4 regions of the Actinoallomurus sp. CA-142502 genome follow, and region 3 is predicted to be linked to each of the others. Evidence: riboswitches for the same ligand, from Rfam matches in the RefSeq annotation. Region 3 holds a riboswitch; each other region holds the start of a gene.
The links. Region 3 has a riboswitch for cobalamin ahead of ACQEV1_RS04705 (ribonucleoside-diphosphate reductase subunit alpha). Riboswitches for the same ligand answer to the same signal wherever they lie in the genome.

Region 1 (7,180 bases), 7.9 Mb from region 3:
CGTGCTCGACGATGGCCTGGTGATTGCGGAGCACGCCTGGTCGGGCATCGTCGGCGTACCGGCGGGGGAGTACGGCGCCGCGATCGTGCCCGCCGCGCTCGGCGAAGCGTCGGTGAAGGCCGGCCTCACGGAGCGCCTCAGGCGCTTTGGCCGTGCCGGGCACGCTCGTCGGCGCGGGCGGGCGCAACCCCAGGTTGGTGGGGGCGGAGATCAGGCCGATCGTCACCGGTCGAAGCTACACCCGGGAGCGGACATTCTCGGTCGCGCGGGACTCGTCTAGAGCACACGGGAAAGAGCGGCCTCGATGACCTCCAGGCCGGCGACGGCGTCGTCGAGTGTCACCGGGGGCGGCGCTTCACCCCGGATCGCGGCGGCGACCGCCGGGTAGAAGTCCTGGTAGCGGCCGTGCTCGGTGACGTGCGGCCGTGTTCTGCCCGGGGTGCCGAGCAGCCCGTACGCCTCCGGCGGCGTCACGCCGAAACCCTGGTCGTCCGGCGTCAGCCCGTCGCGGAGCTGGGCCTCCTGGCCGTCCAGGCCGTAGGTCGTGTACGCCGCCCGGTCGCCGAGGACGCGGAAGCGCGGGCCCAGCTCGGCGCTGACCGCGCTCATCCACAGGTGCGACCGGACGCCGTTCGTGTGGGTCAGGGCCACGAACGCGTCGTCGGCGGCCTCCGCGCCGGGGCGGCGGACGTCCACCTCCGCGTACACCTCAGAGGCCGGCGGCCCGAACAACGTGATCGCCTGGTCGATGAGGTGCGCGCCGAGGTCGTACAGGACGCCGCCGGCCGCGGCCGGGTCGGCGGTCTCCTTCCAGCCCGGTTTGATCTCCGGGCGCCAGCGGGTGAACCGCGACTCGAACCGCAGCACCCGGCCCAGCGTGCCCGCCGAGCACAGCCGGGCGACCGTGCGGAAGTCGCCGTCCCAGCGCCGGTTGTGGAAGGGGATCACGAGCGGCCCGCCGGCGAGGGACCGTGCCTCGGCCGCGGTCGGCGCGACCGGTTTGTCGACCACGACCGGCAGGCCGGCGTCGAGCGCGGCGCGGGCGAGGGGAACGTGGGAACGGTTCGGCGTCGTGACCACGACCAGGTCGTATCCGCCCGCCCACACCGGGTCCGTACCGTCCAGGATCTCCGTGTCCGGGTACCGGTCGCGGACGCTCGCCCGGCGTTCGGGGTTCGCCGTGACGACGGCGGCCAGTTCGAGGTCCGGCGCGGCGGAGATGAGCGGCGCGTGGAAGACGGCACCTCCGGTGCCATAGCCGATCAACGCGACCCGAAGGGTGTCCACAGATGGCCTCCTCGGGAACCATTTGATCACGCTCCGGGTCTGTCCCGGCACGCCCGCCCGGCCTAATGTCGCTGAGGGGCCCACGATGGGGAGGAGTGTGCATGCCCGGACCATCCCCGGATGCGAATCTGGCGGAGGTGCTCAGGCAGTGGACGAACGCGTTCGGCTGGTCTGAACGGGCCGCGTTCCTGTGCGGTGACGACGTCTACACCCACGGCGAGGTGCACCGGGGCGCGGCCCGCGCCGCGTCGCTGCTGCGCGCGCACGGGGTCGCGCCGAGCGACCGCGTGACGATCGCGCTGCCCGGCTCGATGGAGCTCGTCTGGTCGTTTCTCGGCGCCGTACGCATCGGCGCGATCGCGGTCCTGGCCGACCCGGACGCCTCGGCGCTGCCCCCGGCGGCCTTCGCGGTCTGCTCGCCCGGGCGCCACCCGCACACGATCACGCCTGTGGAGCTGATCGCCGCGCTGCCCGCCGCCGCCTTCGCCGACCCGTACCCGGTGCTGCCCGAGGCGCCGGCGTACGGCCAGCACGCCACGACGTACGCCCACCGCGACCCCGAAGAGTCCTACCTGGCGATGGAGCCGTTCGGGCTGCGCGAGAACGACGTGCTGTTCTCGGTGTCGAAGACCTACGACCCGGTCGGCCTGCGCAACACCATCTTCCTTCCGCTGTTCACCGGCTCCTGCGCGGTCCTCGACTCGCGGCAGCGTTCGATCCCCCTGGTCGCGGAGGGCGTGCGGCGGCACCGGGCCAGCGTGCTGCTGTCGACGTCGGCGTTCCTGGGCCGGCTGGCGGCGGAACGGCCGGAGGGCGACTTCGCGCCGCTGCGGCTCGCGGTGTCCCAGGGGGCGACGCCACCACCGAGCCGGGTCGAGCAGTGGCTCGGCTGCCCGGTGGTGACGCCGTGATCGGTCAGCCGCCGGCCCCGGCGTAGGTGCCGAAGCTCCAGAAGACGCCTTCGGGGTCGCGCACCGTGAAACCGCGCCCGTACGGCTCGTCCTGCGGCTCCTGCACCACCGTGGCGCCGGCCGCCCGCGCCCGCTTGAACAGGCCGTCGACGTCGTCGGTCACGACATAGGCCGAACCGGTGCCGGACGGCAGGCCGGCGATGGAGCTGTCCTCGCGGGACGCGCTGCCGAGCATGACGCCTCCGCCGAGGGGCCAGCGGAGCTCGGCGTGGTCGACGCGGTCGCCGCTCTCGTAGACCGCGACGCGCTCGAAGCCGAAGGCGTCGGTCAGGAACTGGATGGCGGCGTGGGCGTCGGAGTAGCGGAACGACGGCCAGATGAAAGTTTCGCTCATGAATCCTCCTTCGTCGGAGGAGTGACCATGGGCGCTGTGTTCGTTGATTCGCTCACTACGTTCGCTCATGCCGTCATCGTCCGCCGGCGTCCTCGCCGCCGTCTTGGATGAATGGGAGATCGTCGCCGGTCAGCCAGGCCGAGGGCGGGCAGCCGCACAGGTCGTTCCACTCGCGCGCCAGGTGCGCCTGGTCGTAGAACCCGCACACGGCCGCGACCTCGGCGAGCGACGGCCGGTCCCGCCGCGACAACAGCCGCTTGGAGCGCTGGAACCGTACGACGCGCGCCGTCTCCTTCGGCGTCAGGCCGTACTCGGCGGTGAACCGCGCGGCCAGGTGCCGGCGGCTCCAGCCGACCTCGGAGGCGATGTCGGCGACGCGCGCGAGGCCGCCGCTCCCGACGATCAGCCGCCAGGCGTGGCGCAGCTCGTCCGGGGGCGCGCCCGGACGGCCGGCGTCACCGGACAGCACCTCGTCCAGTACGGCGAACCGCGCGGGCCACGACCGCGCCTCGGCCAGCCGCTCGGTCAGCTCGGCCGCCCGCGTCCGCAGCAGCCCGTCGAGCGGGATGACGACCGACGCGAGCTCGCCGGCCGGCATCCCCAGCAGTGACCGGGCGCCCTGCGGGGTGAGGCTGAGCTGGACGCCGTACTGGTCGCCGTCGTGCTCGATCAGCACCGGGCGCGTGTGCATCCCCCCGGCGAGCGCCGGAAACCCCGCGGCGTCCGAATGACGGCCGGGCTGGGTCGCGCGGGTCGGCGCGCCGAGGCTGAGCACCACGGTGAGGTACGGCGAGGGCAGCCCGCGGTGGGTGCCCGGCGGCAGACCCTCGTAGCGGTAGCCCGAGTAGTGGGCGACCAGCGGCGCCAGGCGTGCCGGCGGGGTCACCTCGGCTCGCTCCATGACGAGAGCTGAGCTGCTCATGGCCCCCACGGTAACCGTGACGAACGGCACGTCGCGTCCCTGCCGCGGAGAATTTCCTCCTCATAGACTGGCCGCGCGACGGCGAGGGAAGGAACCCGGTGCGATTCCGGGACTGTCCCGCAACTGTGATCGGATAGCGCACTCGCGCGCGGTGACCCGAGAGTCAGGAGACTTCCCGCCGTCGGCATCGGCACCCGAGCCGGGGCGAGGACCCCCGAGGGAAGGACCCACACGTGCGCGTCTTGCTGCTTTCCACCGCCGACACCGAGTTGCTGTCGGCCCGTTCCGCCGGGTACGCCACGGGCAATCCCGCCCGGCTGGCCCTCGCCGACCTCGACGCGCTCTGCGCGGACGCGGACGCCGTCGTCGTCCGGCTCCTGGGCGGTCTGAAGACCTGGCGCGCGGGCGTGGAGGACCTGCGGCGGCGCGGTCTGCCGCTGGTCGCGCTCGGCGGTGAGGCCACCCCGGACGCCGAGCTGATGGCGCTGTCCACCGTGCCCGCGGGCGTCGCGGCCGAAGCCCTGGACTACCTGCGCGAGGGCGGCGTCGGCAACCTGCGCGAGCTGCGTCGCTTCCTCGCCGGGATGCTGTCGCCGGGTGACGAGGAGCCCTGGGCGCCGCCGCAGCGGATGCCCGAGTACGGCGTGCACGGTGAGCCTGAGGCCCGCGCGGACCGGCCCACGGTGGGCGTGGTCTTCTACCGGGCGCACGAACTGTCCGGCAACACCGCGTTCGTCGACACGCTCTGCGAGCGGATCGAGGCGGCGGGCGGCAACGCGCTGCCGGTCTTCTGCGGCTCGCTCCGCTCCGCCGACGAGGGCCTGCTCGAACTCCTCGGCCGCGCCGACGCCATCGTGGTGACGGTGCTCGCGGCCGGAGCCTCCGCCGAAGATGGGTGGGACGCGGGAGCGCTGGCGGCGCTGGACGTCCCGGTCATCCAGGGCATGTGCCTGACGACCTCGCGGGAGGTGTGGGCGGCCTCCGACGCGGCGCTGTCGCCGATGGACGCGGCCATGCAGGTGGCCATCCCCGAGTTCGACGGACGGCTGATCTCCGTGCCGTTCTCCTTCAAGCAGGAGGGCCCCGACGGTATCCCGGTGTACGCCGCCGATCCCGAGCGCGCCGCCCGCGTCGCCGGCATCGCCGTGCGCCACGCGCGCCTGCGGCACACGCCGCCCGCCGAGCGCAGGCTGGCGATCGTGCTCTCGTCGTACCCGACCAAGCACGCGCGCGTCGGCAACGCGGTCGGCCTGGACACCCCGGTCTCGGCGGTACGCCTGCTGACCGCGCTGAAGGAGGCCGGCTACCAGGTCGGCGACCACCCCGACGACGGCGACGAGCTCATCCACTCGCTCATCGCGGCGGGCGGCCACGACGTGGAGTGGCTGACCGAGGAGCAGCTGCGCGCCGCGTCCGCGCGGGTGCCGCTGGAGGACTACCGACACTGGTTCGCCGCGCTGCCCGACTCGCTGCGTGAGGCCGTACGGGAGCACTGGGGCGAGCCGCCGGGTGAGCTCTACACGGACGGCGACGACATCGTGCTGGCCTCGCTGCGGTTCGGGAACGTGCTGCTGATGATCCAGCCGCCGCGCGGCTTCGGCGAGAACCCGGTGGCGATCTACCACGACCCGGATCTGCCGCCGTCGCACCACTACCTGGCCGCCTACCGCTGGCTGGACGAGACGTTCCGCGCCGACGCGGTCGTCCACCTCGGCAAGCACGGCACGCTCGAATGGCTGCCCGGCAAGGGCCTGGGCCTGTCCGCCGAGTGCGCGCCCGACGCCGTGCTCGGCGACCTGCCGCTGGTGTACCCGTTCATCGTCAACGACCCCGGCGAGGGCACCCAGGCCAAGCGCCGTGGCCACGCCGTCGTCGTCGACCACATGGTGCCGCCGATGGCCCGCGCGGACACGTACGGCGACCTGGCCAAGCTGGAACAGCTGCTGGACGAGTACGCCACGGTCCAGGCGCTGGACCCGGCCAAGCTGCCCGCCGTGCGCGCGCAGATCTGGACCCTCGTGCAGGCCGCCCAGCTCCACCAGGACCTGCACGTGTCCGACGAGCCGGGCGCCGACGACTTCGACGACTTCGTCCTGCACGTGGACGGGTACCTGTGCGAGGTCAAGGACGTGCAGATCCGCGACGGCCTGCACATCCTCGGCGACGCGCCGGACGCGGAGCAGCGGGTCAACCTCGTCCTCGCGGTGCTGCGGGCCGCCCAGGTCTGGACCGGCGGCTCCGGCGCGCTGCCGGGACTGCGCGCGGCCGTCGCCGCCCGGTACGGGCTGGAGGAGAAGGCGCTGCTGGCCGAGCCGGGCGCCCCGGCGGACGCCGGCGGGCTCACCGAACTCGCCGACGGCCCCTCTCGTACCGCGTCCGACGTCATCGACCTGCTCGAGGCGGTCGCGCGGCGGCTCGTCGTCGGCATGGAGACCCTCGGCTGGGACGCCGCGAAGGTCCCGGCGGTCTGCGCCGAGGTGCTCGGCTCGGCGGACCAGAACGTCGAACGGCTCCTGGAGTTCGCGGCGCGCGAGGTCGTGCCGCGCCTGGCGGCCACGTCCGGCGAGATCGACGCCGTACTGCACGCGCTGGACGGCGGGTACGTCCCGGCCGGGCCGTCGGGCTCGCCGACGCGCGGCCTGGTCAACGTGCTGCCGACCGGGCGCAACTTCTACTCCGTCGACCCGAAGGCGATCCCCTCACGCGGCTCCTGGGAGGTCGGCGTCTCCCTCGCCGACTCGCTGGTCGCCCGCCACCTCGCCGACACAGGGGAGTACCCGAGCAGCGTCGGCCTCACGGTCTGGGGCACCTCGGCGATGCGCACCCAGGGCGACGACATCGCCGAGGTCCTCGCGCTGATCGGCGTACGGCCGGTGTGGGACGACGCCTCCCGCCGGGTCACCGGCTTCGAGGTGATCCCGCGCGCGGAGCTGGGCCGCCCGCGCATCGACGTGACGCTGCGCATCTCCGGTTTCTTCCGCGACGCCTTTCCGCACGTCATCACCCTCATCGACGACGCGATCGCGACCGTCGCCGAGCTGGACGAACCGGACAATCACCTGCGGGCGCACGCGCTGGAGGACGCGCGCGAGCACGGTGACTGGCGGCGCGCCACGAGCCGCATCTTCGGCTCCAAGCCCGGCGCGTACGGCGCGGGCCTGCTGCCGCTGATCGACGCGCGCAACTGGCGCGACGACGGCGACCTGGCCGAGGTGTACGCCGTGTGGGGCGGCTACGCGTACGGGCGCGGACTCGACGGGCGCGAGGCGCGCGGCGACATGGAGGCGGCGTTCCGGCGCATCACCGTCGCCGCGAAGAACCAGGACACCCGCGAGCACGACATCGTCGACTCCGACGACTACTTCCAGTACCACGGCGGCATGGTGGCCATGGTCCGTACGCTGACGGGCCGCAGCCCCGCCGCGTACGTCGGCGACTCGGCGCTGCCGGAACAGGTGAGGACGAGGACGCTCGGCGAGGAGACGCACCGGGTGTTCCGCGCCCGCGTGGTCAACCCGCGCTGGATCGCGGCGATGCGCCGGCACGGGTACAAGGGCGCGTTCGAACTGGCCGCGACGGTGGACTACCTGTTCGGCTACGACGCGACGGCCGGCGTGGTGGACGACTGGATGTACGAGAAGCTGGCCGAGGAGTACGTCTTCGACC
Region 2 (7,180 bases), 7.9 Mb from region 3:
TCCACCTCGACGCCCGGCGCGCGCTCGCGTACGGCCTGGGCGAGGTAGGTGAAGGTGGAGTAGACGTTCGGGTCGCCGATGGTGGCGAACGCGACCGTACGTGCGCCCTGCTCGAAGGCCTCGACGACGCGGCGCGCGGCGGCGTCCCAGGCGTTCGCGCGGCGCTCGGTCACCCCGCCCCGGTCGTTCAGCGCGAAGACGACGCGTTCGGCCTCCGCGACGTGCGCCCGCACGACGGCCTCGGCGCGGCCCTGCTCGCCGGGCGCCATGACCGGGACCAGCACGAGGTCCGCCTCGCGCAGGACCCGTACGCCGCGAACGGTGACCAGCTCGGGATCGCCGGGCCCGACCCCGACGCCGACGAGCCTCACAGCTCGTCCTTCAGCAGCCGGAACCGCACCATGTCGGCCGGTTTTCCGCCCGGCAGGGGCCGAGCCTCGCGGAGCACGTCCTCCCGGGTGAACCCGGCCCGCTCGGCGACGCGCTGCGACGCGACGTTCCCGACGGCGGCGAGCAACTCGACGCGTGTCAGCCCCAGCCCGAAGGCGTGGCGTGCCACCGCGCGCACCGCCTCGGTGGCGTAGCCCCGCCCGCGCGCGGCCGGACCCAGCCAGTAGCCGGTCTCGGCCACGCCCGTCTCCCAGTCGGCCCGGCCGATGCCGACCCCGCCCTCAAGCCGGCCGGCGTCCCCCGGGACGATCGCGAAGTTGAGCGCCCGCGACAGGTCGCCGGCCGCCTCCTCGGTGCACCAGCGCACGGCCTTCTCCCGCGTGAAATCCTCTGACCAGGGCATCCAGCGGCGGACCTCGTCGTCCACGGCGGTGAGATAGGCGTCGACGTCGCCCGCCTCGATCGGCCGCAGGGTGAGGCGGCCGGTGCGGAGCGTCGTGGGCGCGAAGCCGGCCATCACAGCTCCCCCTCCAGCAGGCTGAACAGCACCATGTCGGAGCGGCCGTCCGGCGCGGGACGCGCCTTGCGGAGCACGCCCTCGCGGGTGAACCCGGCCCGCTCGGCGACACGCTGCGAGGCGACGTTGCCCGGGGCGGCGAGCAGCTCCAGCCGGTACAGGCCGAGGCCGAAGGCGTACCGCGCCACCGCGCGCACGGCCTCGGTGACGTAGCCGTGCCGCCGGTCGGCGGGCCCGATCCAGTAGCCGGTCTCGGCCACGCCCGTCTCCCAGTCGGCCCGGCTGAACCCGATCACGCCGCCGAACCGGCCGGTGCGCTCCGGCACGATCGCGAAGGACGCCTCCCGCCGCGGGTCGCGGAACGCCTCCTTGGCGCACCACCGGCGCGCGCTCTCCAGCGTGTACCCGCGCGCCCACGGCATCCACCGCCGCACGACCTGGTCGACCGCGGCGAAGCAGTCGGGCGCGTCGCCCTCCTCGGGCGGCCGCAGGACCAGGCGCTCGGTCCGCAACGTGGTGGGTTCAAAGAAGGTCATGACAGCTCGCTGGCGAGGAGGCTGAACAGGACCGCGTCGGACCGGCGGCCGGATCCGATGAGCATCGCCTCGCGCAGCACCGACTCGCGGGTGAAGCCGGCCTTCTCCGCGACGCCCTGGGAGGCGACGTTGCCGACGGCGGCGAGCAGCTCGATCCGGTGCATGCCCTTCTCGAAGGCGTACGCGGCCACGCCGCGCGTCGCCTCCACCGCGTACCGGTTGCGGCGCGCCCAGGGCGCGATCCAGTAGCCGACCTCCGCGCGCCCGTCGGTCCAGTCGGTACGGCCGATGCCGATCGAGCCGGCGAACCGCTCGCCGGCGACGATGGCGAAGTTCATCGCCCGCGCCGGGTCGGTGTGGGCGTGCGTCGTGCACCAGTCGACGGCGGTCTGCGTCGTCTGCGCCGACGCCCACGGCATCCAGCGCCGGATCTCCGGGTCGCGGCTGGCGGCCAGGAGGTCCTCCGCATCGTCTTTGTCGAAGGGCCGCAGCAGCAGCCGTTCGGTCTCCAGCAGAACACCCTCGTCGAAAGTCATGCGGCCGCCCCCACGAAACGCGTTGCCATCTGAGGCATCCCAGCCCAGTGGAGATGAAGGTAGGAGGCAAGGCGATTCGCCGAGCTGAAGCCATCCGGTCCCTCGGCGGACCACTGCCAGGCGGGTGGAGCGTCCGCGCCCCGCGAGCAGACGGTGCGGTGGAACTCGTGCCCGCGCACCCGCTCACCGGCCCGAGCCACCGGCGAGTCGCGCACCGCGACCGCCTCCCGGTAGCCGAGCGTCAGCCGCCCGGTCATCCGCGCCTCCGCGTCGAACACCCCGCACATCGGCAGGTCGTCGAGCCGCCGGGCGAGATAGAGCAGACCGGCGCACTCGGCGTAGATCGGGCCACGGAACGCCGCGACCGCGCGACGCAACGGCTCGTTGGCCGACAGCTCCGCGGCGTACGTCTCGGGGAATCCCCCGCCGATCACCACCCCGCCGGTCTCCGGCGGCAGGGCGGTGTCGCGCAGCGGGTCGAACCGCACGACCTCGGCCCCCGCGGCGGCGAGCAGTTCCTCGTTCTCGGCGTAGCCGAACGTGAACGCCGCGCCGCCCGCGACCGCGATCCGCGCGCGCCCGGCCGGCGCGGCGACGGCCGGGTCCCAGGGCTCGGCGGCCAGCGGCGCCGCGGTGTGCGCGAGCGCGACCAGGCCGCGCAGGTCGCAGCTCTCCGTGACGAGCGCGCCCAGGCGTTCGACGGTCGCGAGGGCCTCGGGACGGCGTTCGGCGGCCGGGACCAGGCCGAGGTGACGTGACGGCGTGGCCGCGTCGTCGCGGCGGCGCAGCACGCCCAGGACGGGCAGCCCGGTCTCCTCCACCGCCGCGCGGCAGATCTCCTCGTGCCGGTCCGAGCCGACCCGGTTGAGGATCACGCCGCCGACCCGGACACCGGAGTCGTAGGTCACGAAGCCGTGCACGAGGGCCGCGACGGACCGGCCGGCGGACGCGGCGTCCACCACCAGCACCACCGGCGCGCCGAGCAGCTTGGCCACGTGCGCGGTCGAGGCGAACTCCCCCGCGCCGGCCGCGCCGTCGTACAGGCCCATCACGCCCTCGACGACGGCGATGTCCGCGTCCCGCGCGCCGTGCAGGAACAGCGGCGCGACGAGCTCCTCGGCGGTGAGCCACGGGTCGAGGTTGCGGCCCGGTCGCCCGGCGGCGAGCGCGTGGTACCCGGGGTCGATGTAGTCCGGGCCGACCTTGTGCGGCGAGACGTCGAGGCCCTGTGCGGCCAGCGCGGCGATCAGTCCGGTGGCGACCGTCGTCTTGCCGCTCCCGGACGCGGGGGCGGCGACCACGAGCCGCGGGATCACCACTCGATGCCCTTCTGCCCCTTCTGGCCGGCGTCCATGGGGTGCTTGACCTTGCCCATGTCGGTGACCAGGTCGGCGATCTCCAGGAGCCGGGGGTCGGCGTCGCGGCCGGTGACGATGACGTGCTGGTGGCCCGGTCGCGCCGCCAGGGTGGCGACGACGTCGTCCACGTCCACCCAGCCCCACTTCATCGGGTAGGTGAACTCGTCCAGGACGTAAAGCGTGTACGTCTCGGCGGCGAGGTCGCGTTTGATCTGCTCCCAGCCCTCGCGGGCGTCCGCGGCGTGGTCCTCCTCCGTGCCGGGCCGCTGGATCCACGACCAGCCCTCGCCCATCTTGTGCCAGACGACCGTCCCGCCCTCGCCGGACGCGCCGAGCACGCGCAGCGCGCGCTCCTCACCGATGCGCCACTTGGCGGACTTGACGAACTGGAACACCCCGATCGGCCAGCCCTGGTTCCAGCCGCGCAGCGCCAGCCCGAACGCGGCGGTCGACTTGCCCTTGCCCTGGCCGGTGTGGACGATCACGAGCGGGCGGTTCCGCCGCTGCCGCGTGGTCAGCCCGTCGTCCGGGACGTTCTCGGGTTTGCCGCGCGGCATCAGGCGACCCTCCGATCGCGTACGACGCCGGCCAGGCCGTCGGCGGGCAGGTCCTCCAGGCGGACGATCTCGGCGCCGAGGCGTTCGGCGAGCCGTGCCGCGAGGCCGAGGCGCACCGGGCCGCTCTCGCAGTCGACCACCACCGAGGTGGCCTCCCGCAGCAGGGCGGCGGCGCGCAGCGCGTCGTCGACCGAGCCGTGCGTCGCGCGGCCGTCGGTGACGACGACGACGAGCGGGCGCCGCGCCGGGTCGCGCAGGTGCTCGGCGCGCAGGACGCCCGCGGCCCGCAACAGGCCCGCGGCGAGCGGCGTGCGGCCGCCCGTCGGCAGGTCCTCCAGGCGGCGTGCGCCGGCCTCGACCGAGGAGGTCGGCGGCAGCGCCGTCTCGGCCGAACCGCCGCGGAAGGTGACCAGGCCGACCTTGTCGCGTCGCTGGTAGGCGTCGAGGAGCAGGCTGAGCACGGCGCCCTTGACCGCGCGCATGCGCTGCCGGGCGGCCATCGAGCCGCTGGCGTCCACGACGAACAGCACGAGGTTGCCCTCGCGTCCCTCGCGGACCGGCTCACGGATGTCATCGGCGCGGATCACCAGGCCGGGTCCGCTGCGTCCGCGCGACCGCTGGTGGGGCGCGGCGGCGAAGAGGGTGCCGGCGAGGTGCACGGTGCGAAAGCCCGGCCGGGCGCCGGTCGTGCGGCCGTACGGGGTGCGCGCGCGGGAGCGGCGGCCGGGCGCGCCCTCGCCGATGCCCGGCACGACGAACAGGCGTGGGCGGTAGGCGGCGTCGGCCGGGGACGTCGTCGGCCGGTCGGGGCGCGGCCCCGCGTTGCCCGACAGCGCCTGGCCGATGTCGACCAGCGCGCCCTCGGCGGGCAGGTCCACCGCGTCGGGCACGGGCGTGCCGGAGCCCGGACCGTCGGGATCGGTGTCCGGATCGGGCTCGGGCTCGGGGTCCTCGGTGGTGACCTCGGCGCCGGCCTCTGAGTCGTCCTCCTCGACCGGTGGCCGTGGCTCGGGAACAGGCGGCGAGGGCGGCTTCGGCCGGGTGGAGCCGGGCCGCGGGTCCTCCTCGGTGTCGTAGTCGCCGGTGCGGTCCAGCACGTCGTCGAGCCGGTCCTCGTCCAGGCCGGGCGCGTCGAACGGGTCACGGCGCCGCCGGTGCGGCAGTGCGAGGCGCGCGGCGAGGCGTACGTCGGCGGGCGTGACGGCGCCGCGGTCGTGCCAGGCGGCCAGCGCGATCGCGGCGCGGGCCATCACCAGGTCGGCCCGCAGGCCGTCGACCTCGAACTCCGCGCAGACCGCGGTGATCTGCCGCAGCGCGCCGTCGGACAGCACGACCCCGGGCAGGCGGTCACGGGCGGCACGGATGTGCCAGGCCAGCTCGGCGTCGGCGCGCGACCAGTCGGCCGCGAACCCGCCCGGGTCGGCCTCGTAGGCCAGCCGGCGGCGTACGACCTCGGCGCGCTCGTCGGGGTCGCGGGTGGCGGCGACCTCGGCGGTCAGCCCGAACCGGTCGAGGAGCTGCGGGCGCAGCTCACCCTCCTCGGGGTTCATGGTGCCGACGAGCAGGAACCGGGAGGCGTGCCGCACCGAGACGCCCTCGCGCTCGACGTAGGACTGTCCCATCGCCGCGGCGTCCAGGAGAAGGTCCACCAGGTGGTCGTGGAGGAGGTTCACCTCGTCGACGTAGAGCACGCCCCGGTGCGCGGCGGCCAGCAGGCCGGGCTGGTACGCGCGCACGCCCTCGGTGAGCGCGCGCTCGATGTCGAGGGAGCCGACGAGCCGGTCCTCCGACGCGCCGACCGGCAGCTCGACGAGCCGGGCGGGCCGCTCCTGCCGCTCCGCCTCGTCGTGCGGGCCGTCGGGACACTCGGGGTCGGGCGCGTCCGGGTCGCAGGAGAACCGGCAGCCGGCCACGGTGGAGACGGCCGGCAGCAGCCCGGCCAGCGCGCGGACGATGGTCGACTTCGCGGTGCCCTTCTCGCCGCGTACGAGGACGCCGCCGACCGACGGCGACACCGCGTTGATCAGCAGGGCGAGCTTGAGGTCCTCCAGCCCCGCCACGGCGGAGAACGGGTAGGTGTTCACCCGGTGTTCGTCCTTCCTCGGGTTGCGCGCCCGTAGGTGGCCTGCAGGTGGCGGCCGGAGTCTCCTGGCTGCCGGATCGTCGCCCGTCCTCGGCCTTCCGGCTCACGCCGTGGCCGTCGGTTGAGGACGGACTCCCCGGTCACAGTTGCGCGACAGCCCCGGAATCTCACCGGGTTCCTCCGCGTACCGCCGATGCACAGCATGGCACACGGCCGATCTCGGCTCGACAGGTGTGCGCCGGTCTGCTCCTGTTTAGATGAAACAGGTTCTACTTCTCCCGGAGGCGCGCATGAGGCTCGGCATCAACCTCGGCTACTGGCAGCGGGACCCCGTGGACGACACCGAGACCGTGCTCGCCGCCGAACGCCTCGGCTACGACCAGGTCTTCACCGCGGAGGCGTACGGATCCGACGCCTTCACGACGCTGACCTGGTACGGCGCACGCACCTCACGGATCGGCCTGGGCACGGCCGTGACGCAGATGTCGGCGCGCACCCCGGCCGCCACCGCCATGCACGCGCTGACCCTCGACGCCCTGTCCGGCGGACGGCTCACGCTCGGCCTCGGCGCGTCCGGGCCGCAGGTCGTGGAGGGCTGGTACGGCGTGCCGTTCGCCCGGCCGCTCGCGCGCACCCGCGAGTACGTCCGGATCCTGCGCGACGTGTGGCGACGCGCCGAACCGGTGACCAGTACCGGCCCGCACTACCCCCTGCCGCTGCGGTCGTACGGGGTGGGCGACGGGGTGACGGGCCTGGGCAAGCCGCTGAAGTCGATCGCGCACCCGCTGCGCCCGGACATCCCGATCTACCTCGGCGCGGAGGGCCCGAAGAACGTCGCGCTGTCGACGGAGATCGCCCAGGGCTGGCTACCGCTGTTCGTCGACCCGGAGCGGATCGAACCGGTCTTCGGCGCGTCGCTGCGCGACCGCCCGGACGGCTTCGACATCGCCGCGACGGTCACCACGATCGTCACCGACGACCTGACGGCCGCGCTGGAGGTGGCCAAGATCCCGCTGGCGTTCTACATCGGCGGCATGGGCGCCCGCGACCGCAACTTCCACCTGGACCTGATCGGCCGGCTGGGGTACGCCGAGGAGGCCGCACGAGTGCAGGACCTGTTCCTCGCGGGACGCCGGGACGAGGCGGTCCGGGCCGTACCGGACGCACTGGCGGACGGGATCTCCCTGCTCGGCCCGCTCGACC
Region 3 (7,180 bases):
CAGCGCGGTGCTCAGCAGCAGCGCGATCCCCAGCACGAGGAGACCGGCGGCCCACCAGGATCTACGCCTTTGCATCATGGCAGGACCCTACGGACCGTTCACCCAGGTTGGCGACCGATTCCCAGAGTCCCTGCCACGCCTCCTCCGTGTCGGGGGAACGGTCGTGCGGCGCGCGGAACCAGTCGACGTAGCAGGCCACCTCCTCGAGGTCCCAGCGGAGCCGGTACAGCGCGAGGGCGGAGGCGTCGACCGTACGGCCGGCGGCGTCGGCGTACCGTTCCAGGTCTTCCGGGCTCTCCGCGACCGACCACAGGTCGCGTTCGGGCGGCGCGAGCCCGACCGTGTCCCAGTCGACCAGCAGGTGACCGTCCTCGTACCGCAGGAGGTTGCCCGGGTGCGGCTCGCCGTGGGTGAGGACGGGCGCGCCGCCGCGTGTCCGCACGTCCTCGACCAGCCGGTCGAACTCCTCCAGCCGTCGCCGGATCGCCCGAGCGTGTCCGGCGAGCAGGGCTCTGGCGGGTTCGGCGAACGGCCCGGCCGCCCAGCCGATCGCGCCGTCCAGAGCGCTCCGCAGGAGGTCGCGCGTTGACAGCTCCAGGCCGAGCACCGCCGCCGACGCCGGAGGCGCCTGCCGATGCAATACGGCGAGCAGCTCCAGCACGGCGCCCCGCTCGGACTCGGTCCGCGGCCGGTCGAAGTCGCCGGACGTCCCGGCCAGGAACGGGAAGACGCTGACGGCGTACCGAGGGCCGAGCGGGCGTACGGTCTCGCCACCGGCGGCCGGCAGAGGCGCGACCACGAAGGCCAGGTCGCGCAGGGCCGCGGCGGTGTCCATGGCCGCACGCAGGTGCCGCAGCGCGGCGTGCGCGTCCGGCTCACCCTTGAGCCGGAGGTCGGCGACGGTGACGAACCACTTCTCCCCGCCGCCGGCCGCGATCCAGTGGTGGTCGCCGAAACCGACCGGCGCGTACTCCAGCGACGTCGCACCGATGCCCCACGCGTCCAGCGCCCGGAGCAGGCGCTCCTCATCGAGGTCTTCCGGCCGTGCCCTCACGCCGGTCACGTTAGGCGGTCGCGGCCGCCTCCGCACCGCGATATCCGCCCGGACGGTTCACCGGGGCCCGCGGGCCCCGGTGAACGTCGTTACGAACCGGCCGTCGACCGTCGCATCCGTACGGCATGGGCGAAGGGTTCGGCGGCGCGGGCCAGGAGCGGCCCGGCGACGGCGAGGATGAGAACGTACGCCGCCGCGAGGGGGCCCAGACGTGAGTCGCCGCCGGCCGTGACGGCCAGGCCGGCGATGACGATGTTGAACTCCCCTCGGGGGACCAGCGCCGTCCCGGCGCGCAGGCGTCCCGTCGCCGCGACTCCGGCGCGGCGGGCGGCCAGCCATCCGGTGGCGGACTTGGTGAGGATGCCCGCCACCGCGAGCAGCGCGGCGATCCCGACGACGGGCGGTAGCTCGGTCGGGTCGGTGTGAAGGCCGAAGAACACGAAGAAGACGGCCGCGAACAGGTCGCGCAGCGGGGCGATGAGCTGCCGCGCGTCGTGAGCGAGCGGCCCCGACACCGCGATGCCGACGAGGAACGCGCCGACGGCCGCCGAGACCTGCAACTGCTGGGCGAGCCCGGCGACCAGCACGGTCAGTCCGAGGACCTTCAGCAGCAGCACCTCCTGGCTGGGGCTGGCCACGAAACGCTCCACGATCGTGCCGTGCCGCAGCGCCACGAACAGGATGACGCTGATGGTCCCCGCCGCGATCAGCAGCGTGAGCGTGCCGCCCAGCAGCCCGGCCCCGGCGAGCAGGGCGGTCAGGATCGGCAGGTACGCCGCCATGGCGAGGTCCTCGAAGACCAGGACCGACAGCACCGCGGGCGTCTCCCGGTTGCCCAGCCAGCCCAGGTCGCCGATGACCTTGGCGGTGATGCCCGAGGAGGTGACGCACGTGACGCCGGCCAGCGCCACGGCAGCCACCGGTCCCCAGCCGAGGAGTATCGCCGCGATCGCGCCCGGTGCGGCGTTGAGCGCGAGGTCGGCCAGGCCGACCGGCGCGGACGTGCGCAACGTGGCCACGAGTTCGTCGGGGGTGTACTCCAGGCCGAGCGTGAACAGCAGCAGGATCACGCCGACCTCGGCGCCGAGCGAGACGAACTCCTCGCTGGTCGTCAGCGGCAGGATTCCGCCGGAGCCGAACGCGAGGCCGGCCAGCAGGTAGAGGGGAATGGGGGAGATGGAGAACCGTACCGAGACGGCCCCCAGGAGCCCGAGGGCGAGGATGATGGCCCCGAGCTCGATCAGTTGACCCGTCATATGCGTCCGCGGCCTATCCCGTGGCGAGGACGTCGCCCGCGGCGGCGGTCCCCTCCGCGGTGCCGACCACGACGACGATGTCGCGAGCCTGGAAGCCGAAGTCCGGGCGCGGGCTGGCGACGACGTTCCCGTCGCGGACGACCGCGACGATGGAGGCACCGGTCCGGGTCCGGATCTGGGCGTCGCCGAGCGTACGCCCGTCGTACGGGGAGCCCGCGGCGATCGGGATCTGCGAGCTGACCAGACCCTCGACCTGCCGGTGCAGTTCGGTCAGGCGTTCGACGATCCGCGCGGAGCCGAGCAGTTCGGCGAGCGCGTTGGCCTCCTCGACGGTGAGCGGCACCGTCAGCACGCACGTGTCGGGGTCGACACGGTCGTAGACGAGCAGGTCACGGCGGCCGTCGCGATGAGAGATCGCGCCGATCCGGCGGCCCTTGGCGGTGGTGAAGACGTGTTGCAGCCCGATTCCGGGCAGAGCGGTGCGTTCGACGTCCACGGCTGTTCCCTGTTTGGTTCGGTGGTGTTCCGCCTTGATGGCGGGTAGACGGCAGCCACGCCGGGCCCGTGGTGCGGGGCGGGCGAGGGCCGGTGAGAAGGCGGCTCGGCGAGCCGGTGTCAGCGCTGTTCCACGGGGACGACTCCTCGCGGAACGTCCCAGGTCAGTACGCGTACGGAGGCGCGCGGCCGTCACGGGTGAACCGGCCGAGGGCGGTGGTCGTCACTCGGGTGCCGGGCGGGTTCGACCGGGCGCACATGACAGCGCCGGGCCGCGCGGCGGCCGGCAGGGCGGCGGCCGGGAGCGGCTTGCTCTCGGCGTTGTCCAGCCGGGGCGCGGCACCGGGCCGGAGCAGCGGGCAGGCGGCTCCCGTCACCGCCATCTCGGCCTTCGCCGGGGACGCGGCGGCCATGCCGCCGCCGGTCGAGATGAGGGCGGGGGTGAGGATCGCGCACAGGGCGAGCAGCAGTGCGACGGGCAGCGACACGGCCGGCCGCCGCCGGCGCGTAGGGTCCTCCGTCACCGCCCCCGCCCTTCCGTCCTGTGGGATCACCCGCGGCGTCGCGCGGCGGTATGTCCCGATCGCCTACTCGCCGTCGAGCCTATAGCCAGCGTCCCGTCCGGCGTACGTGACGACTCTGCGGAACCGACATGGCCAACATCTTGGGGTGGTGGCGCAAGACAAACCCTAGATGTATGGTTCTGGCGTTGCTGGTTCACCAGGGACCGATGGGACCGGTGAGACAAGAGGGAACCCGGTGTGAGTCCGGGACTGCCCCGCAGCGGTGAGCGGGAAACGACCGCCGTCAACGGCACTGGGCCGACGGGCCCGGGAAGCGACGGCCAGTAGGACGCGTCCGATGGGCGAGGCGCCCGCGAGTCCGAAGACCTGCCAGCGGCCCGTGCGCGCGAGCGTGCGGTCGTCCAGGCCTCGCGGGAGGGCCGGCGGCGAGTTCCGTCGTCGTGCGCGCCTTCTCGCGGAGCGGAAGTTCCCGAGGGAGAGAGCACGTGACACAAGAGCTCGTCGCGCCGACTACCCCCCTGCCGATCGCGGCCGAGGTCGAACGCGCCTGCGCCGGCCTGCCGGACGCCGATCCCCGGCGCGTCGGCGCCGCCGCGGACCTGGCCGAGGCCGCCCGGCAGGCCGCGTCCCTGGTGGTCACCGACCCGGCCTACTCGACCGTGGCCGCCCGGCTGCTGGCCCGGTCGATCGCCGAGGAGACGGGGCCGGTGACCTTCGCGGAGTCCGTCGCGGCGGCCTACGCCGAGGGCCTGCTGAACGAGCGGACCGCCGCGTTCGTCGCCGGCGGCGCGGCCGGCCTGAACGCCCTGGTCGACCACGACGCCGACGACCGGTTCACCTATTTCGGCCTGCGCACCGTGTACGACCGCTACCTGCTGCGGCACCCGGAGACGCGCCGCGTGCTGGAGCGTCCGCAGCACTTCCTCCTGCGCGTCGCGTGCGGGCTGGCCGACAGCGTGAGCGAGGCCGCCGAGCTGTACGGGCTGATGTCGCGGCTGGCGTACCTGCCCAGCTCGCCCACCCTGTTCAACTCCGGCGCCGCCCGCCCGCAGCTGTCCTCCTGCTTCCTGCTCGACTCACCGCGCGACGAGCTGGAGGCCATCTACGAGCGGTACGGGCAGGTCGCGCGGCTCAGCAAGTACGCGGGCGGCATCGGGATCTCCTGGAGCCGGGTCCGCAGCCGGGGTTCGCTGATCCGGGGCACGAACGGCCTGGCCAACGGCATCGTGCCGTGGCTGCGGACCCTGGACGCGAGCGTCGCGGCGGTCAACCAGGGCGGGCGTCGCAAGGGCGCCGCGTGCGTCTACCTGGAGCCCTGGCACGCCGACGTCGAGGAGTTCCTCGAACTGCGCGACAACACGGGCGAGGACGCGCGGCGTACGCACAACCTCAACCTGGCCAACTGGGTGCCGGACGAGTTCATGCGCCGGGTCGAGGCCGATGAGGTCTGGTCGCTGTTCGACCCCAAGGAGGTGCCGGAACTGGTCGACCTGTGGGGTGAGGAGTTCGACGTCGCGTACCGCGCGGCCGAGGCCGAGGACCGGTTCGTCCGGCAGCTGCCGGCGCGGCGGCTGTACGGCGCGATGATGCGCACCCTCGCGCAGACCGGGAACGGCTGGATGACGTTCAAGGACGCGGCCAACCGCGCCTGCAACCAGACCGCCGAGCCCGGCAACGTCGTGCACCTGTCGAACCTGTGCACCGAGATCCTGGAGGTGACCTCCGACGGCGAGACCGCGGTGTGCAACCTCGGCTCCATCAACCTCGCCGCGCACGTGACCGGCGACGGCGTGGACTGGGCGGCACTGCGGACGACGGCCCGTACGGCCGTACGGTTCCTGGACCGTACGATCGACCGCGGCTTCTACCCGACGCCGGAGGCGGCCGAGGCGAACCGGCGGTGGCGGCCGGTCGGCCTGGGCGTGATGGGCCTGGCGGACGTGTTCTTCCGGCTCCGGCTGCCGTTCGACTCACCCGAGGCGCTGGCGCTGTCGACGCGGATCGCCGAGGAGATCGCGCTCGCGGCGTACGGGGAGTCGGCGACGCTGGCCGCCGCGTACGGCCCGCACCCGTCCTACGACCGCACCCGCGCCGCCCGCGGCGTCCTGCACCCGGACCACTGGCCGGACGCCGCGCCGGTGCACGCCGAGGAATGGGACGCGCTGCGGGACTGGATCGGGCAGGTGGGGCTGCGCAACTCGCTGCTGGTGGCGATCGCGCCGACCGCGACCATCGCCTCCATCGCGGGCTGCTTCGAGTGCATCGAGCCGCAGGTGTCCAACGTCTTCAAGCGCGAGACGCTGTCGGGGGAGTTCCTGCAGATCAACACCTACCTGGTGGCGGACCTGAAGGAGCGCGGCCTGTGGACGCCGCGGGTACGCGACGCCATCAAGCGCGCGGACGGCTCGGTGCAGGGCGTCGAGGAGCTGCCCGACGATCTGCGCGCCCTGTACCGGACCGCGTGGGAGCTGCCGCAGAAGGCGCTGATCGACCTGGCCGCCGCACGGACCCCGTACATCGACCAGTCCCAGTCGCTGAACCTGTTCATGGCGAGCCCGACCATCGGCAAGCTCTCGTCGATGTACGCCTACGCGTGGCGCTCGGGCCTGAAGACCACGTACTACCTGCGCTCACGCCCGGCGACGCGTATCGCCCAGACGACCGTGACCGCGACTGAGGCGGCCGAGGCCGTCTTCTGCTCCCTGGAGAACCCCGAGACCTGCGAGGCGTGCCAATGACGCTGCTGGACCCCGGCATGGACCTGACGCTGCGGCCCATGCGTTATCCGGACTTCTACGACCGGTTCCGCGCGGCGATCCGCAACACCTGGACGGTGGAGGAGGTGGACCTGCACTCCGACCTCGCCGACCTGGCCCGGCTGACGCCCGAGGAGCTGCACCTGGTCAACCGGCTGGTCGCGTTCTTCGCCACCGGCGACACGATCGTGTCCAACAACCTGGTGCTGAACCTCTACGCCCACCTGAACGCCCCCGAGGCGCGCCTGTACCTGTCGCGGCAGCTGTTCGAGGAGGCGGTGCACGTCCAGTTCTACCTGACGCTGCTCGACACCTATCTGCCCGACCACGACGAGCGGGTCAGGGCGTTCGCGGCGGTGGAGAACATCCCCTCGATCCGCGACAAGGCGGAGTTCTGCTTCCGCTGGATCGACTCGCTCGGCGAGCTGCGGCAGCTGCGCACCAGGGCGGACCGGCGGGCGTTCCTGCTCAACCTGATCTGTTTCGCCGCGTGCATCGAGGGCCTGTTCTTCTACGGCGCCTTCGCCTATGTGTACTGGCTGCGCTCGCGCGGCCTGCTCAGCGGTCTGGCCTCCGGCACGAACTGGGTCTTCCGCGACGAGTCGATGCACATGGAGTTCGCCTTCAGCGTCGTGGACACCGTACGCGCCGAGGAACCGGAGCTGTTCGACGAGGAGCTGGCCGGGCAGGTGACGGCGATGCTGGAGGAGGCCGTCGCCGCCGAACTGGCCTTCGCCCACGATCTTTGCGGCGACGGCCTGCCCGGCATGAGCGCGGAGGACATGCACACCTACCTGCGCTACGTGGCCGACCAGCGACTCGCCCGGCTGGGCATGCCGCCGCGGTACGGCGCGGAGAACCCGTTCGCGTTCATGGAGCTGCAGGACGTGCAGGAGCTGTCCAACTTCTTCGAACGCCGGGTCTCGGCCTACCAGGTCGCCGTGGAAGGGACGGTCAGCCTCGACGAGGCGTTCTGAGGCCGAGCTCCAGGGGCGCCGGCGGAGGAGCTCATCGGTGTCATGATCCAGGCGGCGTCGCCCAGGGGCCGAGGGTGAATCCGTCGCCTCGCCGCCGGACCTCCACGGCACCCGCGTC
Region 4 (7,180 bases), 170 kb from region 3:
GCAGGCGCCCATCGCCTCGGAGGGGGCGATGCACCCCGGTGGGGTGGCGGTCGGCGTCGTCGCCGTCGCGCTCCTGCCGCTGGCGGCCCCGGCGATGGGCGTGGCCGCCGTGGTCGCGGCCGTCGCCGGCGTCTGCGTCCTGCTGGTCGCCGTCACCATCGCGGCCGGGCGGGACCGGCCGGCGGCGTAGGGCGCCCGATGCGGTCACGGGGTGTCGTCGGGCTCGACGGCCCAGCGGTGTTCGACGTTCGTGAGACGCCAGTACGCGATCGCGACGGCCCAGACGACGACGAACAGGCCGACGATGACGAAGCCGACGTTGTCCAGGTCCAGCCCGGCGACCCAGTTGGTCACCGGGCTGTCCAGGCCCGCGTCGTCGTGCAGCAGGCCGACGATCTCGACGGTGCCGATGACGAACGCGACGGCGACCGACAGGCCGGTGATGGTGAGGTTGTAGTAGACCTTGCGGACCGGGTTGGCGAAGGCCCAGTGGTAGGCGAAGTTCATGAACGTGCCGTCGAGGGTGTCGAACAGGCTCATCCCGGCGGCGAACAGCACGGGCAGGATGAGGATCGCGTACCAGGGCAGGCCGCTGGCCGCGCCGCTGCCGGCCAGCACGAGCACGGTGATCTCGGTGGCCGTGTCGAAACCGACGCCGAACAGCAGGCCGATCGGAAACATCTGCCACGGGTGGGTGATGGCGCGCAACAGCCGGCCGAGGAAGCGGTTGAACAGGCCGCGCTGGTCCAGCTCGGCCTGCAGGGCGCGTTCGTCGAAGTGACCTTGGCGCATCGTCCGCCAGACCCGGAGGATGCCCAGCAGGGCGAGCAGGTTGAGGAACGCGATCAGGTAGAGGAAGCCGCCGGAGACGCTGGTGCCGATCAGGCCGAGCGTCTGGTGGGTTCCCGAGCCCTGGTCCATGACGGTGCCGGCGATGTGCGTGCCCAGCGAGATGAGCGCGGTCAGCAGGACGACGACGCTGGAGTGACCGAGCGCGAACCAGAACCCCACCGAGACCGGACGCTTGCCGTCGGCCATCAGCTTGCGGGTGGTGTTGTCGATCGCGGCGATGTGGTCGGCGTCGAAGGCGTGCCGCATGCCCAGCGTGTAGGCGGTGACGCCGAGCCCGACGCCGAACACCTTGGTGCCGACGGCGTAGTGCTGCGGCGCGACCAGCAGGATCAGCACACCCCACGCGGCGATGTGCACCGCGACGATGACGCCGAGCAGCGCGGCGAGACGCGTCCAGTCCCGCCGTTCGAGCGCGGACCGGACGGAGAACGAACGTGGGCTCATGGGGGAGATCGCCTTCCAGCACCTCGTGGACGACTGCGTCGGTGCCGTGGCCGGTCTCCTGGCTGACGGGTCTCGCACCGCCCGCCTTCCCAGGCCCCGAGGGGCCCAGTGGCGTGCATGGGCGGTGCACCCGATCACAGTGGCGAGGGCCGCGCCGGTCCTTCACCGGCTTCCCGAACACCACGGCGCTCACAACGTACGACGGAAGCGCGAAGCCTGCAAGGCTGATTGATCATGCAGATGTCGCGCCCGCACGCGTGAGGCGCGGGAAGATGGGATCATGCATCTCGTACCCGCCGACCGGGCCGGGCGCCGCATCATCGACGATCACCGGGTGTGCGACGCGATCGCGGCGGTCGGAGACTCGGGCGACGTCGCGCGGTGGGCCGGTCGCTTCGCGGTGCTGTCCGATCCGAACCGGCTCGCCCTCCTCCTGGCGATTCACGCCGCCGCACCGATCAGCGTGACCGACCTGTCCGTGGCCACCGGCATGAACGACGCCGCCGTCTCCCAGGCGCTACGCCTCCTGCGCACCGGCGGCCTGGTGACTGGCGAACGCACCGGACGCGTCATCCGCTACCGGCTCGCCGACCCGGTCATCCACTCCCTGCTCCACCTCGTGCGACCTCCGCACGAGGCTCCGTGACGCCGGAGGCCGCGGGCCGCTCGTGCCGGCGGGCGGCCCACCAGGCGAGCACCGCCAGGACGCAGAACCCGGCCGCGGCCGCGCAGGCGCCGCCCCAGCCCCAGCGGCCGTACGCCGCCGTGCCCGTCGTCGTGCCGAGTGCTCCGCCGACGAAGTAAACGGTCATGTACACGGTGGTGATCCGGGACCGGGCCCCGTCCACCAGGTCGTAGAGCACCGCCTGGTTGGTCACGTGCACGGCCTGGCTGCAGGCGTCCATGAGCAGTGCCCCGACGACCAGCCAGACCAGCCCGTACGTGCCGGCGGCGAGGACGCCGAAGGAGGCCAGCATCAGGACGAGGGCGGCTCCGGTGACCTGCCACGCGAGGTTCCGGTGCCGGTCCAGCAACCGTCCGCCGACGAGCACACAGCTCGCGCCCGCCGCGCCGACCAGCGCGAACAGCCCGATCTCGGTCTGCGTGTAACCGAACGACCGGCCCGACAGCAGGAACGTCACCGTCGTCCAGAAGCAGCTGAACGCCGCGAACTGGGCCGCGCCGACCAGCGACCGCCGCCGCAGCACCGGCTCGCTCCGCGCCAGCCGTACGACGGCGCGCATCTGCGCGAGATAACCGATCCCGACCTCGCGGGCCTCGGCCGGCAGCACGCGGCCCACGACGATCGCGGTGACGGCCATCAGCCCGGCCGCGACGGTATAGACACCGCGCCACCCGGCGAGACCGGCCACGACGCCGGCGAACGTACGGGAGAGCAGGATGCCGAGGAGCAGGGCGCCCATGAGCGTGCCGATGATTCCGGCGCGCTGGTGGGGAGCGGCGAGCGTGGCGGCGTACGGGATGAGCATCTGCACCACGACCGAGGAGAGGCCGATGACCACGGCCAGCACGCTCAGCAGGGCCAGTCCGGGCGCGACGGCGGTGGCCGCGAGCGCCACCGCGTCGATCGTCAGCAGCGTGGTGAGCAGCGGCCGGCGGGCGATGATGTCGCCGAGCGGCACGACCAGCAGCAGCCCGGCGGCGTACCCGAGCTGTGTCGCGGTGACGAGCGCGCCGGCCGAGGAGTCGGCCGTCCCAAGGTCGTGGGCGATGCCGTGGACCAGCGGCTGCGCGTAGTAGATGTTCGCGATCGTGACGCCGCAGGTCAGCGCCAGCAGCCGGACCAACGCCCGTGACAGGGCCATGACCACCCCCGAGGCTCGGAATCCCGGCCTCGCACCCTAGCCCCCTAAACTGAGCCTCCGTCCGCGGCGTCTGGGGGAAATCTTGACCAGCAGGTTCACCGAGTTGGTCGTCGACTGCCACGATCCGGAGCGGCTCGCGGCCTTCTGGTGCGCGGCCCTGGACTTCACGGTGATCGACCGGAGCGAGGGCAAGGTCGAGATCGGCTCCTGGGAGCCGACCGTCGAGGAGGTCCGGGCCCGCCAGATGCCGCCCACCCTGGTGTTCATCCGGGTGCCCGAGGGCAAGACGGTGAAGAACCGGCTCCACCTCGACGTCAGCCCGATCGACGGCGGTACCGACGATGAAGTGACCAGGTTGCTCGGCCTCGGCGCCGTCAAGGTGGACGTGGGCCAGGGCCCCGACCGGAGCTGGGTGGTCATGGCCGACCCCGAGGGCAACGAGTTCGACGTCCTGCGCACCCTGGCGCCGCCGACGACCTGATCGGCCCCAAGGGTCAGTGGGGAAAGCCGTACCGGCCGTGCAGCCGGACGAAGCAGGCCGGGATCAGGGTGCTCCGGCGCTCCAGCCCGGTCGCCGTACGCTCGAACAGCACCACGTCCTCCCGCCCGCCCGGTCCGATGGGCTGCACGAGCCGGCCGCCGGGCCGGAGCTGCTCGGCCAGCGGCGCGGGCACTTCGGGGTAGGCGGCGGACACGATGACGGCGTCGTACGGCGCGAGCTCCGGTACACCGCCGCTGCCGTCGCCGACGCGCGGCTCGACGTTGGTGACGCCGAGCCGGGCGAGGTTTCGCCGGGCCCGCCGGGCCAGGTCGGGCCGGTACTCGACGCTCACCACGTCCCCGGCGAGGCGTGCCAGCAGCGCGGTCTGGAAGCCGAGGCCGGTGCCGATCTCCAGCACGTGCTCGCGCCCGTCGAGGCGGAGCCCCTCGATCATCCGTGCCGACAGCGACGGCTGCGTCGTGACCTGCCCGTGGCCGATCGGGATGGGCACGTCGTCGTAGGCGCGCCCGACCTGGTCGGCGGGCACGAACGCGGCGCGTGGCGTCGTCCGGAGGGCCTCGATCACCCGCTCGTCACGGATCCCCGCCGCCCGCACGGCCCGGACGAGATCCTCGGGACGCGCGGTCACCCCCTCCTTCGGGCGCCGATCGGCGTCACGGGTCCCGGACGATCATCCGCTGGTTGATCTTGCAACGGGTATGTCTCCACTTGCAGATCACGTTCTGCGTGGCGGCCTGCCCGCCGACGTTCTGGTTGAACACGTGCTGGTTTCCGTTGACGAACGAGGGGCTGTTGACGGACAGGTCGTTCTTGTTGAACTTGCCGTTCCCGACGCCGCTGACGTGGCCGCCGTTCCACTGGCCGTGACCGGATCCCTCTCCGGTGGGCGTCATGGCCGCGTTCGCTCCGGTCGGCGGTGCCAAGGCCACTACCGTGACCGTAGCCGCCCCGGCCAATGCGCCCCGGGCCGTCCGGACGAGCCGTCCCGGAGTGTGGTGGTGGGCCATGTGATGCTGATACCCGGCGCCCGTACGGTGATCACCGGCGCGGGTGATACAGGGCGTCGATGATTACTCGCTCTTTGCCCCAGAACGTCAGCCGTGGCCGGCGTCCTGCGTGCGGAGCGCGCCGAGGATCGTCTGATGGGTGATCCAGCCGACGATGGCGGTTCTGTCGTCGGCCAGCACGGGGACGCCCGTGCCCTGTGTGGTGACGAGTACGTGCAGGGCGTCGGCGAGGGCGTCGTGGGCGATGACGGGCGTGGGCAGCTCGGCGAGCTCGCCGATCGTGGCCGGCCGGCCGTCGCCGTCGGTGAGCGCCTCCGCGGCGGCGCGGGCGGTGACCGTGCCGCAGTATCGGCCGTCGGACGCGGTCACGGGCAGGACGCCGTGGTCGGAGGTGACCAGCAGGCGGGCCGCCTCTTCCAGCGCGGTGGTGTCGGGAAGCGACGGGGGAACCGGTTCCATCACCTCGCCGACCGGCGTGGTGGCCAGCGGGTTCACCGGCTCATGGGCATCGAGGTCGACGCCCCGGCGCCGGAGCTTGAGCGTGTAGATCGTGTCGCCGGACAGCACGCGGCTCACGACGGTCGCCAGGACGATGGCGAGCATGAGCGGCAGGATGATCGAGTACTCACCGGTGAGCTCGAACATGATGATCACCGCGGTGATCGGCGCACGGGCCGCTCCGGCGAACACCGCGCCCATGCCGACCAGCCCGTACGCCCCGGGGGAGGTGGCCAGGCCCGGAGCCAGATGGTGCGCGACGATGCCGTACGCGCTCCCGGCCATGGCGCCCATGAACAGGCTGGGCGCGAAGACGCCTCCCGAACCACCGATGCCGATGGTGAGGCTCGTCGCGAGGGCCTTGCCGGCGAGCAGAAGGAGCAGGAAGCCGATGAGGTACCGGCCGCCGATGGCGTTCTCCAGGACGGGGTAGCCGACGCCGTACATCTGGGGCAGCGCGAGAAGCAGTCCGCCGAGGACGAGGCCGCCGGTGGCCGGGCGGAGCCATTCGGGGCCGCGCCAGGCCCAGTCGCACAGGTCCTCGACGAGGTAGAGAACGCGCGTGAAGCCCACACCGGCCGCTCCGGCGAGCACTCCCAGACCGGCGTACAGCAGGTACTCGGCCGGGTGGCTCACGTGGAAGGCGGGCAGCTGCAGGAACGCGGTGTCACCGAGCGCGGCGCGGCCGACGACGCTGGCGGTCACGCTCGCCAGCACGACCGCGCCGAAGGACTCCGCGGTGAAGTCGCGCAAGATCAGCTCCATCGCGAAGAACACACCGGCCAGAGGCGCGTTGAACGTTGCCGCGATCCCACCGGCCGCACCGCAGGCGACCAGGATCCGGAGCCGGTTCTCGGTCAGCCGCAGGGCCTGGCCGATGCTGGAGCCGAGCGCGGAGCCGATCTGCACGATCGGGCCCTCCCGGCCGACCGAGCCACCCGATCCGATGCACAGCGCGGAGGCCAGGGACTTGACCACCGCGACCCGTGGGGCGATCCGTCCGCCGCGCTGGGCCACCGCGAACATGACCTCGGGAACCCCGTGGCCCCGCGCCTCGCGCGCGAACCGCTGCACCAGCGGCCCGTACAGCAATCCGCCGACGACCGGGGCCAGCAGGACGAACCAGGGCCCCAGCCAGGGCAGACGTGGGTTGGACGCGTGTCCCGCCGCCGAGTAGTCGGCGTGTCCGGAGAACAGGTGGGTGAAGGTGACGATCAGCCAGCGGAACGCGATCGCGCCGAGTCCGGCGCCCGCGCCGACCACCAGTGCCGTCACCAGCACCCCGGACGGAGCCTCCCGCAGGCTCGTGGCGGCGGCCGCGAGACCCCTCCGCGCGCGGATCGGCCCGTGTCCTTCGTCGGCGGAGGAGGCGGGAGGACATGCGGAGGTGCGGAGTTCTTTGCCGGGGGCCATAATTGCATTATGCAACGTTGCCCGTAGTGACGCGAACCACCTTCAGGGCGGAGTCAGGTCAGCGTCTCGCAGAGGTTCTCCACCGTGGCGTGCACGTCGCTGAAGATCCGGGTGCCGTCGGTGTGCCCGACGACCGTGAACCGCCCGTGCAGGATGTACCAGCCCGGCGGGAAGCCGGGACTCGCGACGCGGACGGGGATGCTTCCCCCGCCGTCGAAGTGGTACTCCCTGCCGCCGTCCTCGAGATAGCGGATGAGGGCATAACCGGACACGTCTCGTACGACGGAACGGCCTGTGCTCGCGTTGGTGAAGCGGATCACGAGGGGTCCGCGGGCCTCTTCGACCTCGACCGAGCCGTCCGGGTAGGTGGAGAGGGTCCGTGCCTCGGTCGTGTCCCGGACGATGTCGCCCTTCATGGTGAAGGAACAGACTCCGGAGGTCACGAACGGCTCGGTCGGAGCGGGGTGCCAGTCGCCCTTCCCGGCGGCGCCTGCGGCCGGGGCGAGCAGGCCCACCGCCGATGCCGCGACCGCGACAATGGTGAACGTACGGCGCATTGCCATCCTTTCGTCGACAAGTGAACGCATCATCGGGAGGAAGCGCCTTCACGTGCGAGGGTTTCGGTGTAGAGCGAAAGG

Region 1: another riboswitch for cobalamin. It lies ahead of cobN (cobaltochelatase subunit CobN); the one in region 3 lies ahead of ACQEV1_RS04705 (ribonucleoside-diphosphate reductase subunit alpha).
Region 2: another riboswitch for cobalamin. It lies ahead of ACQEV1_RS40900 (magnesium chelatase subunit D family protein); the one in region 3 lies ahead of ACQEV1_RS04705 (ribonucleoside-diphosphate reductase subunit alpha).
Region 4: another riboswitch for cobalamin. It lies ahead of ACQEV1_RS05080 (HoxN/HupN/NixA family nickel/cobalt transporter); the one in region 3 lies ahead of ACQEV1_RS04705 (ribonucleoside-diphosphate reductase subunit alpha).

Annotation. Positions count from the first base shown of each region.
Region 1 is NZ_JBNJMY010000001.1:8,812,260-8,819,439, reverse strand. It holds gene ACQEV1_RS41135 (arginase family protein) at 1-226, opposite strand, end outside; gene ACQEV1_RS41130 (Gfo/Idh/MocA family oxidoreductase) at 277-1,287, opposite strand; gene ACQEV1_RS41125 (AMP-binding protein) at 1,389-2,198, shown strand; gene ACQEV1_RS41120 (VOC family protein) at 2,203-2,592, opposite strand; gene ACQEV1_RS41115 (helix-turn-helix domain-containing protein) at 2,666-3,514, opposite strand; cobalamin riboswitch at 3,565-3,708, shown strand; gene cobN (cobaltochelatase subunit CobN) at 3,748-7,180, shown strand, end outside.
Region 2 is NZ_JBNJMY010000001.1:8,761,751-8,768,930, forward strand. It holds gene cobI (precorrin-2 C(20)-methyltransferase) at 1-371, opposite strand, end outside; gene ACQEV1_RS40875 (GNAT family N-acetyltransferase) at 368-907, opposite strand; gene ACQEV1_RS40880 (GNAT family N-acetyltransferase) at 907-1,443, opposite strand; gene ACQEV1_RS40885 (GNAT family N-acetyltransferase) at 1,440-1,979, opposite strand; gene ACQEV1_RS40890 (cobyrinate a,c-diamide synthase) at 1,976-3,295, opposite strand; gene cobO (cob(I)yrinic acid a,c-diamide adenosyltransferase) at 3,292-3,894, opposite strand; gene ACQEV1_RS40900 (magnesium chelatase subunit D family protein) at 3,894-5,978, opposite strand; cobalamin riboswitch at 6,036-6,158, opposite strand; gene ACQEV1_RS40905 (LLM class F420-dependent oxidoreductase) at 6,268-7,180, shown strand, end outside.
Region 3 is NZ_JBNJMY010000001.1:876,532-883,711, forward strand. It holds gene ACQEV1_RS04680 (hypothetical protein) at 1-78, opposite strand, end outside; gene ACQEV1_RS04685 (phosphotransferase) at 62-1,054, opposite strand; gene ACQEV1_RS04690 (cation:proton antiporter) at 1,144-2,310, opposite strand; gene ACQEV1_RS04695 (cation:proton antiporter regulatory subunit) at 2,324-2,806, opposite strand; gene ACQEV1_RS04700 (hypothetical protein) at 2,970-3,329, opposite strand; cobalamin riboswitch at 3,502-3,717, shown strand; gene ACQEV1_RS04705 (ribonucleoside-diphosphate reductase subunit alpha) at 3,815-6,067, shown strand; gene ACQEV1_RS04710 (ribonucleotide-diphosphate reductase subunit beta) at 6,064-7,062, shown strand; gene ACQEV1_RS04715 (MBL fold metallo-hydrolase) at 7,103-7,180, opposite strand, start outside.
Region 4 is NZ_JBNJMY010000001.1:1,047,839-1,055,018, forward strand. It holds gene ACQEV1_RS05075 (low temperature requirement protein A) at 1-190, shown strand, start outside; gene ACQEV1_RS05080 (HoxN/HupN/NixA family nickel/cobalt transporter) at 205-1,296, opposite strand; cobalamin riboswitch at 1,328-1,496, opposite strand; gene ACQEV1_RS05085 (ArsR/SmtB family transcription factor) at 1,577-1,942, shown strand; gene ACQEV1_RS05090 (MFS transporter) at 1,893-3,122, opposite strand; gene ACQEV1_RS05095 (VOC family protein) at 3,205-3,603, shown strand; gene ACQEV1_RS05100 (protein-L-isoaspartate(D-aspartate) O-methyltransferase) at 3,617-4,252, opposite strand; gene ACQEV1_RS05105 (hypothetical protein) at 4,278-4,553, opposite strand; gene ACQEV1_RS05110 (chloride channel protein) at 4,719-6,542, opposite strand; gene ACQEV1_RS05115 (hypothetical protein) at 6,596-7,099, opposite strand.